One region of the Erwinia sp. E_sp_B01_1 genome, then DNA from elsewhere that is predicted to be linked to it. Evidence: predicted binding sites of a transcription regulator. Region 1 holds the regulator's gene; each other region holds the start of a gene.
What was found. Region 1 encodes LexA, which represses DNA repair genes until DNA is damaged. Its sites were predicted from a motif close to TNCTGTATGTACATACAGNA; they were not measured.
Positions count from the first base shown of each region.

Region 2: umuD (translesion error-prone DNA polymerase V autoproteolytic subunit) is a predicted target of LexA. The motif match lies at 2,503-2,522, and genes of this name have one in related genera.
Region 3: sulA (SOS-induced cell division inhibitor SulA) is a predicted target of LexA. The motif match lies at 1,829-1,848, and genes of this name have one in related genera.
Region 4: VRC33_RS09630 (metal-dependent hydrolase) is a predicted target of LexA. The motif match lies at 1,767-1,786, and genes of this name have one in related genera.

Region 1 covers NZ_CP142208.1:4,413,271-4,417,391, forward strand. The annotation lists gene zur (zinc uptake transcriptional repressor Zur) at 1-488, shown strand, start outside; gene VRC33_RS20510 (CsbD family protein) at 589-798, opposite strand; gene dinF (MATE family efflux transporter DinF) at 1,042-2,364, opposite strand; gene lexA (transcriptional repressor LexA) at 2,469-3,077, opposite strand; gene VRC33_RS20525 (diacylglycerol kinase) at 3,194-3,553, opposite strand; partial or broken gene plsB (glycerol-3-phosphate 1-O-acyltransferase PlsB) at 3,682-4,121, shown strand, end outside.
Region 2 covers NZ_CP142208.1:2,770,239-2,774,359, forward strand. The annotation lists gene VRC33_RS13115 (HD-GYP domain-containing protein) at 134-1,315, opposite strand; gene VRC33_RS13120 (YoaK family protein) at 1,536-2,282, shown strand; gene umuD (translesion error-prone DNA polymerase V autoproteolytic subunit) at 2,539-2,958, shown strand; gene VRC33_RS13130 (TetR/AcrR family transcriptional regulator) at 3,153-3,764, shown strand; gene VRC33_RS13135 (alpha/beta hydrolase) at 3,842-4,121, shown strand, end outside.
Region 3 covers NZ_CP142208.1:1,694,770-1,698,890, forward strand. The annotation lists gene ompA (porin OmpA) at 1-957, opposite strand, end outside; gene sulA (SOS-induced cell division inhibitor SulA) at 1,305-1,808, opposite strand; gene VRC33_RS08180 (TfoX/Sxy family DNA transformation protein) at 2,021-2,650, shown strand; gene yccS (YccS family putative transporter) at 2,647-4,121, opposite strand, start outside.
Region 4 covers NZ_CP142208.1:1,996,468-2,000,588, forward strand. The annotation lists gene VRC33_RS09625 (L-cystine transporter) at 1-994, opposite strand, end outside; gene VRC33_RS09630 (metal-dependent hydrolase) at 1,158-1,748, opposite strand; gene hxpB (hexitol phosphatase HxpB) at 1,964-2,635, opposite strand; gene VRC33_RS09640 (YniB family protein) at 2,807-3,346, shown strand; gene VRC33_RS09645 (fructosamine kinase family protein) at 3,368-4,121, opposite strand, start outside.

The DNA.
Region 1 (4,121 bases):
TGTCACAGGCAGAAGCCCTCTGTCAGCAACGCAATGTCCGCCTGACGCCACAGCGTCTTGAAGTGCTGCGGTTAATGAGCCTGCATAACGGGGCTATCAGCGCCTATGACCTGCTGGATTTACTGCGAGCCAGTGAACCTCAGGCAAAGCCGCCAACCATTTATCGGGCGCTGGATTTTCTGCTGGAGCAGGGTTTTATCCATCGGGTGGAATCAACCAACAGCTACGTGGTCTGCCATCACTTTGAGCAGCCGTCGCATACGTCAGCGATGTTGATTTGCGATCGCTGCGGTTCGGTAGCGGAGCAACAGGCAGAAGGCGTGCAGAGCATCCTGAAAACACTGGCCCTGACCTCAGGATTCGCGTTGACGCACAGCGTTATTGAAGCGCATGGATTATGCGGGAATTGTGCAGAGGTGGAAGCCTGTACGCATCAGGAAGCGTGCCAGCACGATCATACTCTGGTCTCTAAGAAACGGGGGCGTTAACCTGAAGGGGTGTGCTGAGAATTATGCGGCACATTCCATGTGCCTGGGTAGGAGCATCGTCCTGAAACATCTGTTTCTTGTCAGAGAAAGTTAATGTCTTTTAAAAACGGTGATTGTGGGTAGTTTCCCAATCGCTGACTTCTTTCTCAGCTTCGTCTTTAGCATAGCCATAACGTTCCTGAATCTTGCCAACAAGCTGATCGCGTTTACCTTCCACGACTGTCATGTCGTCATCGGTCAGCTTGCCCCATTTTTCTTTCATTTTACCTTTAAACTGCTTCCAGTTACCGCCGGCTTCGTCTTTATTCATCTTGTCACTCCTCGACCTTAGGTTTACACAGTGGTAGTAGTATCGTCTCAGCAATGCACTTAGCAGCAACATAAAACGCTGCTTAACTGCTGAACGTACAGGTAATTGTAGTAGAAGGTGGAGGATTTGCTCGCGAATGGAAAATTTTACACCCTATTTGCAGCAAAAGTGACAACGCTTATATGAAAAAAGTCTGTAAGATCAGAAGATAACGAAGCGGCAACCTCAACGTAACTAAATATTTCAGCCAGCAAACCAGCTGTTGTTCTGCCAGTGACGCCGCCAGAGCCACCACAGCGACAGGCCGCGCAATATCAGGAACACCGTTACGGCCAGCCATAACCCGTGGTTGCCAAGCACCGGCACGGTAAACAGCGTCAGCCCGTATCCGGCGGCCGCCACAACCATGCCGTTACGCATTTCACTGGCTCTTGTGGCACCGATAAACATGCCATCAAGCAGATAACACCATACGCCGCACACCGGCAGCACAATTTGCCAGAACAGATAGCTGTCGGCCTGCTGCTGTAACTCCGGTAGAGAAGTGAGTAAGGCAACGATATGTGTGCCACCCAATGCGTAAATGGCTGAGAAGAGTAACGCGACCAGCCCGGCCTGCCGACAGGCGGCATGCCATACCAGCAGCAATTTGCTGGCATCTCTGGCACCGAAGGCTTCCCCGGAGCAGGCCTCCACCGCGTAGGCGAAGCCATCCAGCGCATAGGCTGTGAAGGTCAGGAACATTAACAGGACCGCGTTCACGGCCACGATTTCGCCCCCCAGCCGCGCTCCGAAGATGGTCAGCGAGACAAAACAGAGTTGCAGCAGTAAAGAGCGAAGCATGATGTCGCGGTTCAGCCGCAGCAAACGCCCGAAATTGCCCCGCCATGCGTTTTTAAACAGGGAAAATGAAATCCCCCTCAGCTTTATTACCCGCCAGACCATCACCAGACCGATGAAAAACGTGGCGTACTCTGCTATCACCGTTGCTGCTGCTGCGCCCTGCACGCCCCAGTTCAGACCGATAACAAACCACAAATCCAGCACAATATTGACCAGGTTCCCCACTACCAGCAGGATCACCGGCGCACGAGCGTACTGAACGCCCAGTAGCCAGCCAAGCAGCACCAGGTTTGCCAGGGTAGCGGGCGCGCTTAACCAGCGGATGTGCATAAACAGGGAAGCCTGATGCAAAACATCCGCATCGCCGCCGACGATCGACAGCGCCAGTGAGTTGAGGGGGGATTTGAGCAGAATAAACAGCAGGCCAGCGATCAGCGCAATACAGAGAGGTTGCATCAGCGCGCGGGCAAGAGCAGGTTTGTCTTTGGCACCAAAAGCCTGAGCAGTCAGCCCGGTGGTGCTCATCCGCAGGAACAGCAGCAGCATAAAGAGGAAGCTGGTTGCGGTAGTGCCGACGGCAACGCCGCCCAGATAGGTGGGACTGTCAAGATGGCCGATGACCGCCGTATCCACCAGCCCGAGCAGCGGGACGGTGATATTCGACAGGATCATTGGCAGCGCCAGCCGCCAGAGGTTTTTATCTGAGTGAGAGAAGAACCGCATGGCCATCCACTGTGCGACGGGCTTAAAGCCGTGCCGCAGGCACCGGAAGCAGGTACCACGGCAATAAAAACGCGCCGCCGGGGCCGCGCGTCCGGGTCAGGCTGTTACAGCCAGTTGCCGTTGCGGATCACCCCGACGGCCAGACCTTCAATCGACAGCGTCTGCTGACGGAGATCCACCACAATCGGCTGAAACTCGCTGTTTTCAGGCAGCAGATGCACAATATTGCCCTGCTTTTTCAGACGCTTTACCGTGACTTCATCATCAATGCGCGCAACCACTACCTGACCATTACGCACATCCTGAGTTTTATGCACGGCAAGCAGGTCGCCATCCATAATACCGATATCTTTCATCGACATTCCGCTGACGCGCAGCAGGAAATCGGCGCCAGGCTTGAACAATTCAGGATCGACCTGATAGTGTCCTTCGATATGCTGTTCTGCGAGCAGAGGCTCACCGGCTGCCACGCGGCCAATCAGCGGCAGGCCGTCTTCCTCTTCCATCATCAGACGGATACCCCTGGAGGCTCCGGAGACAATCTCAATCACGCCTTTACGCGCCAGCGCCTTCAGGTGCTCTTCAGCCGCATTCGGGGAACGGAAACCGAGCTGTGTGGCGATTTCTGCCCGCGTCGGTGGCATACCGGTCTGGTTAATGTGGGCGCGTATCAGGTCATAAACCTGCTGCTGCCGTGCCGTTAGTGCTTTCATCCCGCCCCCTGGTTGTTTATACAGTCGACTGTGAGTATATACAGGTATTTCCAGGATGAAAACCTAAAGATGCGTAAAAAATAGCGGTATGTGACAAAGGGAAGAAAAGGCCGCCATCAGCGCAGCAGCAGCATCGCCCAGACAAAAACGGCCAGTAAAATGGTGATTAATACGGCGGCAGAGCCCATATCCTTGGCACGCCCCGATAAAGGGTGAAATTCGCTGCCGATACGATCCACCACGGCTTCCAGGGCACTGTTAAGAATTTCAACGATGATGACCAGCACGACAGACCCGATGAGCAGCACGCGGGTAACAGCATCCACATCCAGCCAGCAGGCCACAACAACCGCCACAATAGCGGCCACGGCTTCCTGACGAAATGCCGCTTCGTTCTGCCACGCTGCGCGTATTCCTTTCCATGAATAGCCTGCGGCTTTGAAAATACGGGTCAGTCCGGTGACGTTATTTGCCATAATGAGGGAACCCTTTGTGATGTTTACCGTCAATGTCTGGGTGGCGCACATTTTGCAACACCACAGATCTCACTGGCGCTTTCTGGTATGCTTGCGGCGCTTTGCTAACAAGAGGCTTCATGTTATCTATGTCAGGTTGGCGTAACTTATATTATAACTTATTGAATTTTCCAGTTAAATTACTGGTAAAAAGTAAAGCGATCCCCGCTGAGCCGGTCGTTGAGCTGGCGCTGGATACATCGCGCCCCATTATGTATGTGCTGCCTTATGATTCAAAGGCCGATCTTCTGGCGCTGCGTGAACAATGCCGCAAACAGGATCTTCCCGATCCCTTAGATCCGCTGGAAATCGACGGCACTGTGCTGCCTCGTCATGTGTTTATCCATGATGGCCCGCGCGTCTTCCCCTATTTCGTGCCAAATCTGGAATCTGTAAAACTGTTCCATGAATATCTGGACCTTCATCGCAGCAACCCTCTGCTTGATGTGCAGATGGTGCCGGTGTCGGTGATGTTTGGCCGCGCGCCAGGCCGCGAAGTACAGGGTGATGAACAGCCGCATCTGCGGGT
Region 2 (4,121 bases), 1.6 Mb from region 1:
AATTTGCCGGAAAAAAGACATAGGAGAAAGGCGAAATATCGCGGGGAAAGACTCGGAAAAAGTAACAGTGAGTTGCCAGTGACAGAGGGGAGAAAAGGCACAGGCGGAGTTCCCTCCGCCTCGGGTCAGTTGCTCAGGCAACGGGCCTCATCCATAGCGCATTGACGTCTGTGTCTTTCCATACCCTGGACTCTTCCGGGCCGGTGATGCTGTCCCAGCAGAAGCGATCGGCCAGATCGACTATCTCAGGGGGAAGCGAGAGGTTAGTGGTCAGAGAATAGAACACGCAGACTTTAGGCTGCAACAGCGAGTCGCCAGCCTGTTCGGCCACCACGGCAATCCGCCCTGAGGCAAGGCGCACCAGCGATCCAACCGGATAAATACCCACCGCTTTTACAAAGGCGTAAAACACTTTGCGATCGAAATGTCCTTCCCAACTGGCCATCTGATGCATGGCACTGGCCGGGTTCCAGCCCTCTTTGTAGGGCCGGTTAGAGGTGACGGCATCATACACATCACAGACCGCCGCCATACGCGCCAGCAGCGAAATCTCTTTACCCTTGAGCCGGTGCGGATAGCCGCTGCCATTCACCTTTTCATGATGGTGCATGGCCACGTCGACCAGGTCTTCCGCGCCGCCGCTTCTTTCCAGCAGATCGGCGCCTGCCAGTGGATGCTGTTTCATGATCTCAAACTCGGCATCGGTCAGCTTGCCAGGCTTGTTGAGAATATCCAGCGGTATGGCGGCCTTGCCCACATCATGCAACAGCCCGGCTGTGCCTGCGCGCCGGACCTGTTCCTCTTCCAGCTCCAGCTGCCGGGCCAGAGAAACCATCAGCGCACAGACCGCAACCGAATGCAGATAGGTATAGTCATCATGCGTTTTAAGCCGCACCACGCTCAACAATGCCGCAGGATGGCGACTGATAGAGCCGCTGATCTCATCCACCAGCGGCAGTGTCCCGCCCGTGTCGATAGTCCGTCCGAGGCGGGCATCGCTGAACATGTCCATCACCTGCCCTTTAGCGTGCAGGCAGATGGCTTGCGCCTGTTCAACTTCTTCGTACATGCTTACCGCGCCACGCGTGGCGGTAGCCGGTTCTGATTGCTCGCCCGTGTCGTTTTGATCCGGCCCACGGCCTTTACTCAAATCTATCCAGACGTCTTTGATGCCGTTTTCGGCAATTACCTGAATCTGTACGTCGTCGGTCAGCAGCATGGCGTTACGCACCAGCGGATGTTTCAGCCAGAAAACCTCCAGCTTGTGCACATACATCCCGATGCGCAGCTCCTGTACCTGAATTCGCTTTATCATCTCCTGCCTCGTCTGCCTGTTCCTCCATTCAGCACTGGTATCGGCTCTGATGGTAAAACCTTCAATAGTTACTCCTCACGGTTATGGCATTTACTTAATTTTTACATTTACCCCCCCCGATCCCGGCGGGCAATGCGCCCTGGCTCCCCAGGGGCAGCTATACTGGTCTTTGCGTTTTACCAGGACGCCGATGTGTAACTAAACCGACGAAGAGGTGAAAATGCTGATCAAACGAAAAAGAACCCGAACCCATACTGAGGATCGCCATCTGGCGCTGGTACTGGCGACCACGGCAGGAACCCTGAACGCCATGGCCCTGGGTGCCTTTGGTTTTTTTCCTTCACATATGTCAGGGAACACCTCGCAACTCTCCTCCGAAGTGTCGACCTCTGATTTAAGTGACCTGCTGCTGCTGGCCTCCATCATCACCGCTTTTGTGCTGGGCTCCTTCACCTCGCGCCTGCTGGTCATCTGCGGCATCAGAAATACCCTCAGAACCATATTCAGCCTTATTTTGCTGCTTGAAGGCGTAATGCTGATCCTCGCTTCAATATTTGAGATCTTCTTCTATTCAGCAAAAAACAATCATGAAGCGGTGGTATTTTTAGGTTTCCTGATGGGGATCCACAATGCCACCTCAACTCAACTGTCCGATGGCCGGGTACGTTCCACCCACATTACCGGGACGCTGACCGATGCGGGTATTGCTCTCGGCTCGATCATGATGACGCTGGCCAGACGCGATCCCTCAAAGCAGGTCAGCGCTCAGCGAAAACAGTTTTTTACCCACTTAATCACCATCAGTTCCTTCCTGACCGGGGGCATTGCAGGCCTGCTGCTGTTTAAGCTGTACGGTTTCCATTCCATGATTGCCGTGGGGATTTTTCTGGTGCTTATCGCCTCCAGTGCTATCGCTCTGACGTTGTACACCGTGAAAAAAAGGGCCCTCTTCCCCCTGCGGGGATAAGCAGCAGCCGCTTTGAGATCTGCCTGCCGGATGGATTGCCCTGCGTTGCACGTATCACCCTGTCCCGGAGAGAAATTTTTCTCCGGGCAGCAGGGATCCCAGCCTGACGTTTTGGTTAAGGCAGCCCTTACCTGAGATTTCTCCGACTAAATTCCCTGCCTTTTCAGACGCTTTCCGGAATTTACTGGCAGATAACTTGCCCGAAAGCGCTTTTTACCGTTACTGTATATAAACACAGTGATATTGAGTAACGACCATGAGCATTTATAAACTGGCCGATAACCTTCCTTCTCTTGCGCTTCCCCTGTTTGTGGAGCGCGTTGCCTGCGGCTTTCCCAGCCCTGCCGCCGACTATGTGGAATCCAGGATCGATTTGAATGAGTTGCTGGTCAGTCGCCCCAGCGCCACCTACTTTATCCGCGCCGCCGGGAATTCGATGATCGAGAGTAATATTCACGACGGGGATCTGCTGGTAGTGGACAGCTCGCTGAAACCACGGCATGGCGATCAGGTGATTGCCGCCATAGATGGCGAATTCACCCTGAAGAAACTGCAGCTCACTCCCTGTATCAGGCTGCTGGCGATGAATCCGGACTACCCCGCTATCAGCCTTGATGGCGAAGAGGAGCTGAACGTGTTTGGTGTGGTGACCTATATCATCTATTCCGCCAGGTAAGCTTTATTCGATCGTAAGCCACAGCAAGCAGGCAATTGGTCACCACAGTGACTTCAGGTTTTTGGCAAAGTGCAGGCTCAGGCTCCCATCGCTTCAGGATTCGTCAGCAACCTGTAGTCACTCTGGTGACTTTAGCTTCCCATTACCTCCTTTCTGTGGCATTTTGGAAACAATCGTTTCCTTAGTGAGCTACTATGAATTCCTCATCTCTTACCAAAAGCCAGACCAAAGAGCGCGGCAGACCCAGAGCCTTTGATACGGATCTGGCGCTGGATAATGCGATGCTCCTGTTCAGACGCAAAGGCTTTCACGCTTCCTCTGTCGCAGAATTAAGCGAAGCGATGAACCTCACGTCCGGAAGCATTTACAAGGCTTTTAAAGATAAGCAGACCCTGTTTCTGCAGGTATTTGAGCGCTACACCTCGCAGCGGAATGCGTTACTGCTTCAGCGCCTTGCAAAGTGCCCCAACGGGCGTGAAAAGCTTGCGGAAGTTCTGCGCTTTTATCTCGAATCCGCCCGGGATGTGGAAGGAAGACGGGGTTGTCTGGTGGCGGGCAGCGCTACTGAAGCGCTGGATGAGCCGCTCACCGCGCTGGTGCAGCGTGCCGTGATGCGTAATAAGGGCTTTCTTGCCTCGCTGCTCACCGAAGGCCAGCAGGACGGATCGGTCTCCCGCAGCCTGAGCGTTGAGACCGCTGCAGAACTGCTTCTGTGCCTTACCCTTGGCTTGCGTGTGGCAGGTAAAATGCAAAATATCGCCGACCAGGAAGCCACCATAGTGCTGGCTATGAAACTGCTCGATTAAAAAATTTACCCATTTAGGAAATGAATGATTCCTAATTAAATGCCGGGGTTATCACCGGTCACCCAATGAGGTCTGTTATGAATACCAGAAACGACGCTGTAAAGACTTTATCCCTTCGCCAGGCTGAGGCACAACCCGCCGCGCGCCCTGTCATCGGGCTGGACGGCTTTAGCCACAGGTACGCCACCGTTGACGGCGTCAGGCTGCATTACGTGACGGGCGGAAATCCTGAGGGAGAAAGCCTGGTGCTGCTGGCGGGCTTTCCACAGAGCTGGTATGCCTGGCGAAAAGTCATGGCATTACTGGGCCAGACTTACCAGATTATTGCGCCGGATCTGCCAGGCCAGGGGGATTCTG
Region 3 (4,121 bases), 2.1 Mb from region 1:
ACAGGTGTTGCCGGTAACTGGGTTAGATTCACCCATGCCACGTGCAGAGATCTTGTTAGAAGGGATGCCTTTAGAAACGAGGTAGTCAACTACGGACTGAGCACGTTTCTCAGACAGTTTCTGGTTGTACTGGTCAGAACCGATACGGTCGGTGTAACCCAGAACAACTACTGAACCATCTTTAGGATCCAGGGAGCTCAGCTGGGTGTACAGCTGATCCAGAGCCTGCTGACCTTCTGGCTTCAGGGAAGCTTTGTTGAAGGTGAACAGAACGTCTGATTTCAGAGTGAAACGCTTGGTTTCAACAACTGGCGCTGGGGCTGGAGCTGGAGCAGGTGCTGGAGCAGCTTCATCCTGACCAAAGCGGTAAGAAACACCCAGTGCTAACATGCCGTTGTCTGGACGAGCGCCAACGGTCTGTGCATCACCGATGTTGTTAACCCACTGGTAATCCAGACGGGTAGCCCAGTTCTGAGTAATTGCATATTCAACACCAACGGCTGCCAGTGGAGAAACACCGGTGTCGTGATCGCTCTGACGGGTACCGTTGTTGTTCTGGGTAGAATCAGCACGCCATACCATGCCGCCCAGACGAGTGTACACGTCCAGATCGTCAGCAATTGGATAGCTCAGTTTAGCAGCCAGCTGAACGCCCTGTGCTTTGAATGCGCCGTTTACGTTGTTGCCTTTGTTAGGCATACGACCCAGCCAGTCATAACCCAGTTCGAAGCCCAGGTATTGATTAGCCTGATAACCACCGAACGCACCAGCACCAAGCTGACTTTCGTGAGTTGGGCCGTCGTTGTTGACGTAGTTGTTACCGTAGTAACCAGTGTCATGGTACTGAGACCAACCCAGTTTTGCACCGGTATACCAGGTGTTATCTTTAGGAGCGGCCTGCGCTACGGTAGCGAAGCCAGCCAGTGCCACTGCAATTGCGATAGCTGTCTTTTTCATTTTTGCGCCTCGTTATCATCCAAATAGGCAATGAGCTTTAATTAGCTCTTTGATTAATCCTTCGCCGGGTTCTGACGCTCGATTATGACTCATCCAAAAAAGGGAGATTATTGAGCACCCTGGCGACGTAAAGTCTACAACGTACCAGCAAACTTACAAGTATGATGTGACGGGGCTCCGCAAAAAAACAGGGTTTCGTACACAAATTTACACATCTGAAGAGCCAAATTCACTGAATGCAATAAGGCCAAAATGGCGCTAAACCATTGTCCCACCGGCTCACAGCATAATCAGAGGCTTATCCGGTACACACTGGAATAATCTTATGAGAAAATTCTTATTTTTACTTAATGATACAAACTTGAGTGAATTTTTAACCCGCTAAAGGGTCTGGGGGAGGCAATATTGATCCGATCCGGACGCATAATTAACCCTAGCGCATGACCTTTTAAGGCGGCCTGCTGCAAACGTTGACGATCTTTTAACGTAATCTCGCCAGGTAACCAGCCTAAAACCACACTGTAATTCCCCGTCTGCAACGCTTTAATCATCGCCTCTACAGTGGTAATTGCCCCTGTCTGAGGGCTCTGCATGACTTTATCCAGCGGCAACCCTGATTGCTTCAGCCAGCTGCGGCTCAACTTTTGTGGGGGCGTCAGCCACAGCTGCCAGCGGGACTGCGTACCCAACTGTTGCAGCAAAGGCAGAAGCAGCATTTGTGTCATACCGGGCTCGCTGTATGTCAGCTCACTGATTAGCCCTGTCGCGGCTGCGGGCTGTGCAGTTGCACATTCTGCGGAAGAACGCAGAGCAGTTTTAACAGAAGATGATTTCAGGGAATGAGTATGCATTTTGGCTTCGCTCACAAGGTTACTGTATGGATATACAGTATAGCGAGGGTGACTAAAGATCAATCTTATTTTTTTTGAAAACGTCTCGCAAAAACGGAATGCTGATGGCTTTTCAGGCAATTATTCATTGAACTTGTAACAGCGATTGCCTATGTTCAGAATGCGCAACAAAAGGATTTTTCAGGATTTTTACCATAAAAAGGATGCTGATTATGCAAGATGCAAAAAAAAGTATCATCCGGGCTAAACGGCAGCTTTCCCCGCTGGGGGAGATAAGCAGCCGCAGCCAGTTCGGAGGGTACAGTCTCTCGGTGGAAAGCGTGGTATTTGCGCTTGTCAGCGAGGGAGATCTCTACCTGAGGGCCTGTGAAGAAGTTAAGCCTTATATTATTGAGCGGAAAATGGAGCCTCTGTTATTTACCCGACGCGGTATTCCGGTGGTGCTGGAGTACTACCGGGTTGATGACCCTCTTTGGGCAGAGCCCGATCAGCTGCTGGCCCTGTCTCAACTCTGCCTGCAGGGCGCGCAGCAGCAACGTCAAAGCCAACAGAACAGACGACGCCTCAAAGATCTGCCCAACCTGAGCCTGAAACTCGAAGTCCAGCTCAGGAGAGTAGGCATCTCTACGGTTGAAATGCTGAAAGAGCAGGGTGCCAAGCGTAGCTGGCTAAAACTGCATGCGTGCAACCGCAATCTTGGCGTCAACATTCTGCTGGCTCTGCAGGGAGCAATTCAGGGGTTGCACTATGAAGCTTTGCCGTCTGTCGTTAAAGATGAGCTTCGGCTCTGGCATCTTGAAACCCTGCTATACCAGTCTCTGAGTGAACTTTACAGAAACTAGTTTTCCCAAACCTGTTTTTTCAATTGGGCTATTTCCGGCAGCAGGGCTATCAGTAAGCCGACTTGTTGCAATACGAGAGGTTCTTTCGTTTCTGGGTCGGCTTCTGTTGCTGCCAGACGTTCAGAAAGACTGGCCAACAATCTCTGGGCTTTGGTTTCATCGACAAGATCAACCTGCAGGACATCATCCACGTAACAGACGGCATCATCCATTAACTGCAGCATGGCAGGCCGGGTAATTTTTTCACGGTGGGCACCCAGCGCAGAGATATAGCTCAGAAAAGAGTGATTCAGGCAAAGAAGACGGAAAGCCGCTTCACGCAGGCTGGCTGGTGCATTCTTTTCGGCAGAAATATTCGACACTACAGAAGCCAGTTCCGCATCGCCATTATGCGCATCACGACGAGCCACACGGTAGGCAAGACGATTATCTTTACCCTGATGATACTGAACCAGAATGGCATCGAGATACCGGCAGTTAGCATTCAGCGTACGTTCGGCAACCGCAGGCAACTGGCGGAACCGCCAGTCAGGCCAGATAAAGGCTACCGCAAGCCAGGCAATGCCGCAGCCCAGCAGGGTATCAATAATTCGCGGCAGCGCGACTTCAAAACCTTCACCCAGCAGATTAAAGCAAAGCAGCACCAGCAGAGTGATAAACATGGTGGCATGGGCATATTGCGACTGCCGGAAGGCAAAGAACAGCACGCCAGTCACCACCATCAGTATCAGCTGCCCCTCAACTGATGGCACCAGCCAGAGCAGAGGAAGCCCGAGAATAATCCCCGCTACGGTTCCCACGATACGCAATGCCAGTCTGCGTTTAGTGGCGTTATAGTTAGGCTGACAGACAAACAGGCTGGTCAGCAGGATCCAGTATCCGTGTTCAATGCCGGTTAACTGGATGAACCCATAACCCGAACAAAGTAACAGGGACATTCGCACAGCATGACGAAATAAAGCGGATTCGGGCGACAAATGCCTGCTGAGGCGAAGACGAATATCTGACCAGCCTGTCAGCCCTTCGTGGGAAAGGGTCTGATCGTGCCGTTCGACATGATTTTCCTGTATCTGCTCAGATTCTATGGTTGCCAGCTGTGCATCAATCGCCTTGAGATTATTCAGCAGATAGTGCATGGCTTTTACCTCACTGCTGCCGGGTTGCGCGTTGGAGAGGCGCTCAAGTGCCGCATTAAGATGCACAAATGCCCGTTCAAAACGCCCATCATGCTGATAAGTTTCACGCATCAGAATAGCCCTGGCTAATTGCTGACAGGCTTTCGCCTGAAGCGTGAGCAGGCGTTGAAAACGGAACAGGATATCGCTGTAGCGATACTCTTTCCGCAGGGCATGATATTGCACATGTGAAGAGCTGGCGCGCTCATGTATGTCCTGGGCGACAAAATAGTAGTGCAGCGTCCGGCGGGTACTGCGCTGGCCGCGATCGCCACGCAGACGGGACTGAACAGAAA
Region 4 (4,121 bases), 2.4 Mb from region 1:
TGGCAATCGACTCCGGCACACCCAGACGACGGGTTTGTGCTTCCACGCTTAACGGAATGGTGGCGGCGCTGGAGCGGCTGGTAAAGGCAAAGGTGATCACCGGCCAGACTTTGCGGAAGAAGCGTTTCGGGTTAACGCCATTCACTGAGAGCAGCAGGGCGTGAACAGCAAACATAATGGCCAGCCCGAGGTAAGAGGCCACAACGAAACTGCCCAGCTTGATAATGTCATTAACGTTGGAGCCGGCAACAACCTTGGTCATCAGGGCCAGGACGCCATAAGGGGTCAGCTTCATGATCAGGCGAACCAGCTTCATCACCCACGCCTGCAATACATCAATCGCTGCCAGCACGCGCTCGCCTTTTGGCTTGTCATCACGCAGCAGATGAAGGGCAGCCACACCCAGGAAAGCAGCAAAGATAACAACGCTGATAATTGAGGTTGGGTTGGCACCGGTCAGGTCGGCAAACGGATTTTTGGGCACAAAAGAGAGCAGCAGCTGAGGGGTGGAAAGATCCGCCACTTTGCCGGCATAGTTATTTTGCAGCGCAGCCAGACGTGCTGTCTCCTGGACACCCTGAACCAGCCCTGTGGCATTCAGGTCGAACAGCCAGGTCACGAAGATACCTACCAGCGCGGAGATAGCGGTGGTAAACAGCAGGACGCCAATAGTCAGCACGCTGATTTTGCCCAGAGAAGAGGCATTATGCAGGCGTGCCACGGCACTGAGGATCGATGCGAAGACCAGCGGCATCACAATCATCTGCAGCAGTTGCACATAACCGTTGCCCACAATGTTAATCCAGCTGATGGACTCTTTCAGTACCGGACTGTCAGCACCATATATAGTGTGTAGCGCCAGGCCAAACAACACGCCGATGACCAGCCCCAGCAGGACTTTTTTCGACAGGCTCCAGTTGGCCGCGCCGCTTTTACTCAGAATCGCTAACAGGGCAACAAAGGCCGCAAGGTTAGCTATTAATGGAAGGTTCATCCCCAGTTCTCCAGTCAATTCGACGTCATTCCTGCGTCAATTAGCAACAGATATTTTTTATTGCGCAGTAAGTGCGCCCAGTGCGCGAATGGTAACAGTTGATCGTGGGGCATCCATATATCCAAAAGGCATGGGTTATAACTTTTTGGTTGTTTTTGCTTTTTTATTGCGCGGTTTGCGTATTAATAAAGCGGACCAGGCTGTTTTGTACCGAACTGACCATCTGGGCAGGCCATCCGGTCGCACCAAAGGGGGGCATGCCGGGCGGAAACCACATTGAAAATCCGACCAGGGCAAGACATAAAGCGCGTTCCAGCTGATTGCCTTTCTGACTTCTGATCAAGGGCAGGCGAAAGCGCCAGCGGCAGGGCCAGAGCAGCGGAACGCCCGCTGGGGTAAGCATGTCGGCAGCGATATGACTGAGATAACCCAGCACCAGACCCTGAAAAACATCTGCCGGGATTACCCACTCTTTGGGCAATTTAAGATGAAACAACGCCACGCCGCCAATCACGGCAAGCAGGCTGTGGGTAAATCCGCGATGGCCAAATATCCGGGCTATCGGTTGAGAAAGCCAGCGGAAGCGCTGCCCAAGGGTAGATTTGGGGTGATCGATATCCGGCAACAGACAGGTCAGCAGCGTGGCGGGGACAATATGCCACCAGTCGCCGTTTGCCAGTTCTGGCGTCAGTTCAGCCCGTTTGGCAAATATGGCACTGGCTATAGCAAAAATGAGATGGCCTTCGGCCGTCATGGGAACACCTGGCTGCAGAACTGTCGATGCATCCAGTATAGGTGATATATACAGTAGAATAAATATGTGACGCTGTAACGAAAGATGAATAGTTTTCGGGAATATTTCAGTCAGATGACGGAGACTGATTATCCCTGGACCTGCCTGCACACGCCGTCTCTCATTTGGATTTGTTGCGTGCAGGCAGGGAAGGTGTAAATCGGTTCAGCCTGAAGTCAGTTACCGTGTAAATCAGCTGATGTTAACTCAACAAGAGAAGTGAGTTTTACATTGGCCAGAGACCAGCGGGCATCTTCAGCATATTCTTTTGCCGGGATGACGATTGAGCGCATACGGGCGGCTTTGGTGGCCACCATCCCATTGACAGAATCTTCCAGCGTGACGCAATTCAGCGGGTCAACGCCCAGCCTGGCTGCCGCATCAAGATAAACCTGCGGATGGGGCTTGCTGTAAGGCAGTGATTCTGCAGAAGCGAGCACGTCGAAGTAGTCACGCAGGTTAAACAGCGCCAGCACGCGTTCAAGCATATGTAACGGTGAAGCCGAGGCCAGACCAATTTTCAATCCCTCTGCCTTACAGAGCTTTAATGCCTGTTCAACGCCCGGGAGCAGTGGACGCGTCTCTTCCACCAGCGTTAATGCCCTGGTGATGATGCGTTGAGTCACCTCCTCCTGAGAAGGGCCGCTCCAGGGCAGCGTCTCGTGCCACATACGAACCACCTGATCGATGCGCAGACCCAGGGTATCCGGTAATTCGTTGCGTCTTGTCAGGTCTGTATTCAGCGTGGAAAACACGTCCATCTCTGCCTGATCCCACAAAGGTTCAGAGTCGATCAGCAGACCATCCATATCAAAAATAGCGGCAAGAACTGGGCGGGAATAAGACATATTACGGCTCCATTTTAACGATTTCAGACACCATAACATGAAGTTTTGCACCACAACATCCGCCGGGCAGAGCGCTTAACATCTCTTAAAGCGCGACAGGATGACTTTTTTCAGGCACTTTTCGTTACCTGCAGGTAAACTTATCACCTCAAACCTTAGTCAGGAGAAAGCATGACTTATCAACAAGCTGGCCGGGTCGCTGTCCTTAAGCGAGTCGCCGGCTGGATTATTTTCATTCCGGCGCTGATTTCAACGCTGATTTCATTGATGACTTTTCTTGAGAAGAGCCGTGAGAAACGTGAGGGTATCAATGCAGTGATGCAGGATTTCTCCCATGTGATGATCGACATGATCCGCTTCAATACGGGTTTTTTGAATGCCTTCTGGAATAACTCCCCCCAGCCGGACTTTAACCAGGGAAGTAACATCACTTTCTGGATCGTCTATTTCCTGATTTTTGTTGGGCTGGCCTTGCAGGCCTCCGGGGCGAGAATGTGGCGACAGTCGTGCCATCTGCGCGAGGGAATTGAGGACCAGATGATCCTGGAGAACGCCAAAGGCCCGGAAGGACGCTCCCGTCAGCAACTCGAAGAGAAAATAGTGGTGCCGAGACACACTATTTTTCTGCAATTTTTCCCGCTGTATATCCTGCCGGTTGTCATTGCGGTAGCGGGCTATTTTGTTCTGAAACTGCTCGGCTTTATCATTTGACGGGCCGGCCTGGTGAACGCATCAGGCCGGTCGGGCATGCTTTTTACCCAGTTCATCCGCATCCAGCAGCGCACCCACAGCCTGCTGGGCCTCGCCAAACCAGTGCCCACCAAACACGTTTGCCCGGTTAAGCAAATAATAGAGCTGATATACCGGCTGACGCTGTTGATAATCCTGCGGAAGCGGCCAGACCGACTCATAGCCTTCGAATATCTGCTCAGGTAAATCCGCATACCAGGAGAGCATGGCCAGATCGCACTCCCGGTCTCCCCAATAGCAGGCAGGATCGAAAACCCAGGGTCCGGTACTGCTGCCACTACAGTTTGCGGGCCAGAGATCGCCATGCAGCAGGGAAGGTTGAGGATGATGGCTTGCAAGCGCAGTCTGAGCACAATGAATAATTAATTCGATGTCGCCGTACTGAATGCCTTTTTCAGCAGCCAGCTGCAGTTGCCAGCCAATACGCTGCTCAGCAAAAAAGATCGACCAGCGTTTAAGCCAGCTGTTCGGCTGGGGAGAGGTTGTCAGATTATTATCGTAATCGAGGCCAAACTGCGCCTGTTCGCTCCACTGATGCAAATGGGCGAGCTGCTGACCAAGCTGCCGTGCGCTTTGCTGATCGAGCGGTTGTGGGGGGATATATTCAAGTAACAGGAAACTGACTTCCCGATCGCTTCCCACGCCGTAAACAGTGGGGACGCGAATCGTTTTTGTGCGTTCAAGTAACTGAAGCTGATCGGCCTCCCAGGCAAAAAGATTCAGCATGTCGCGGCTG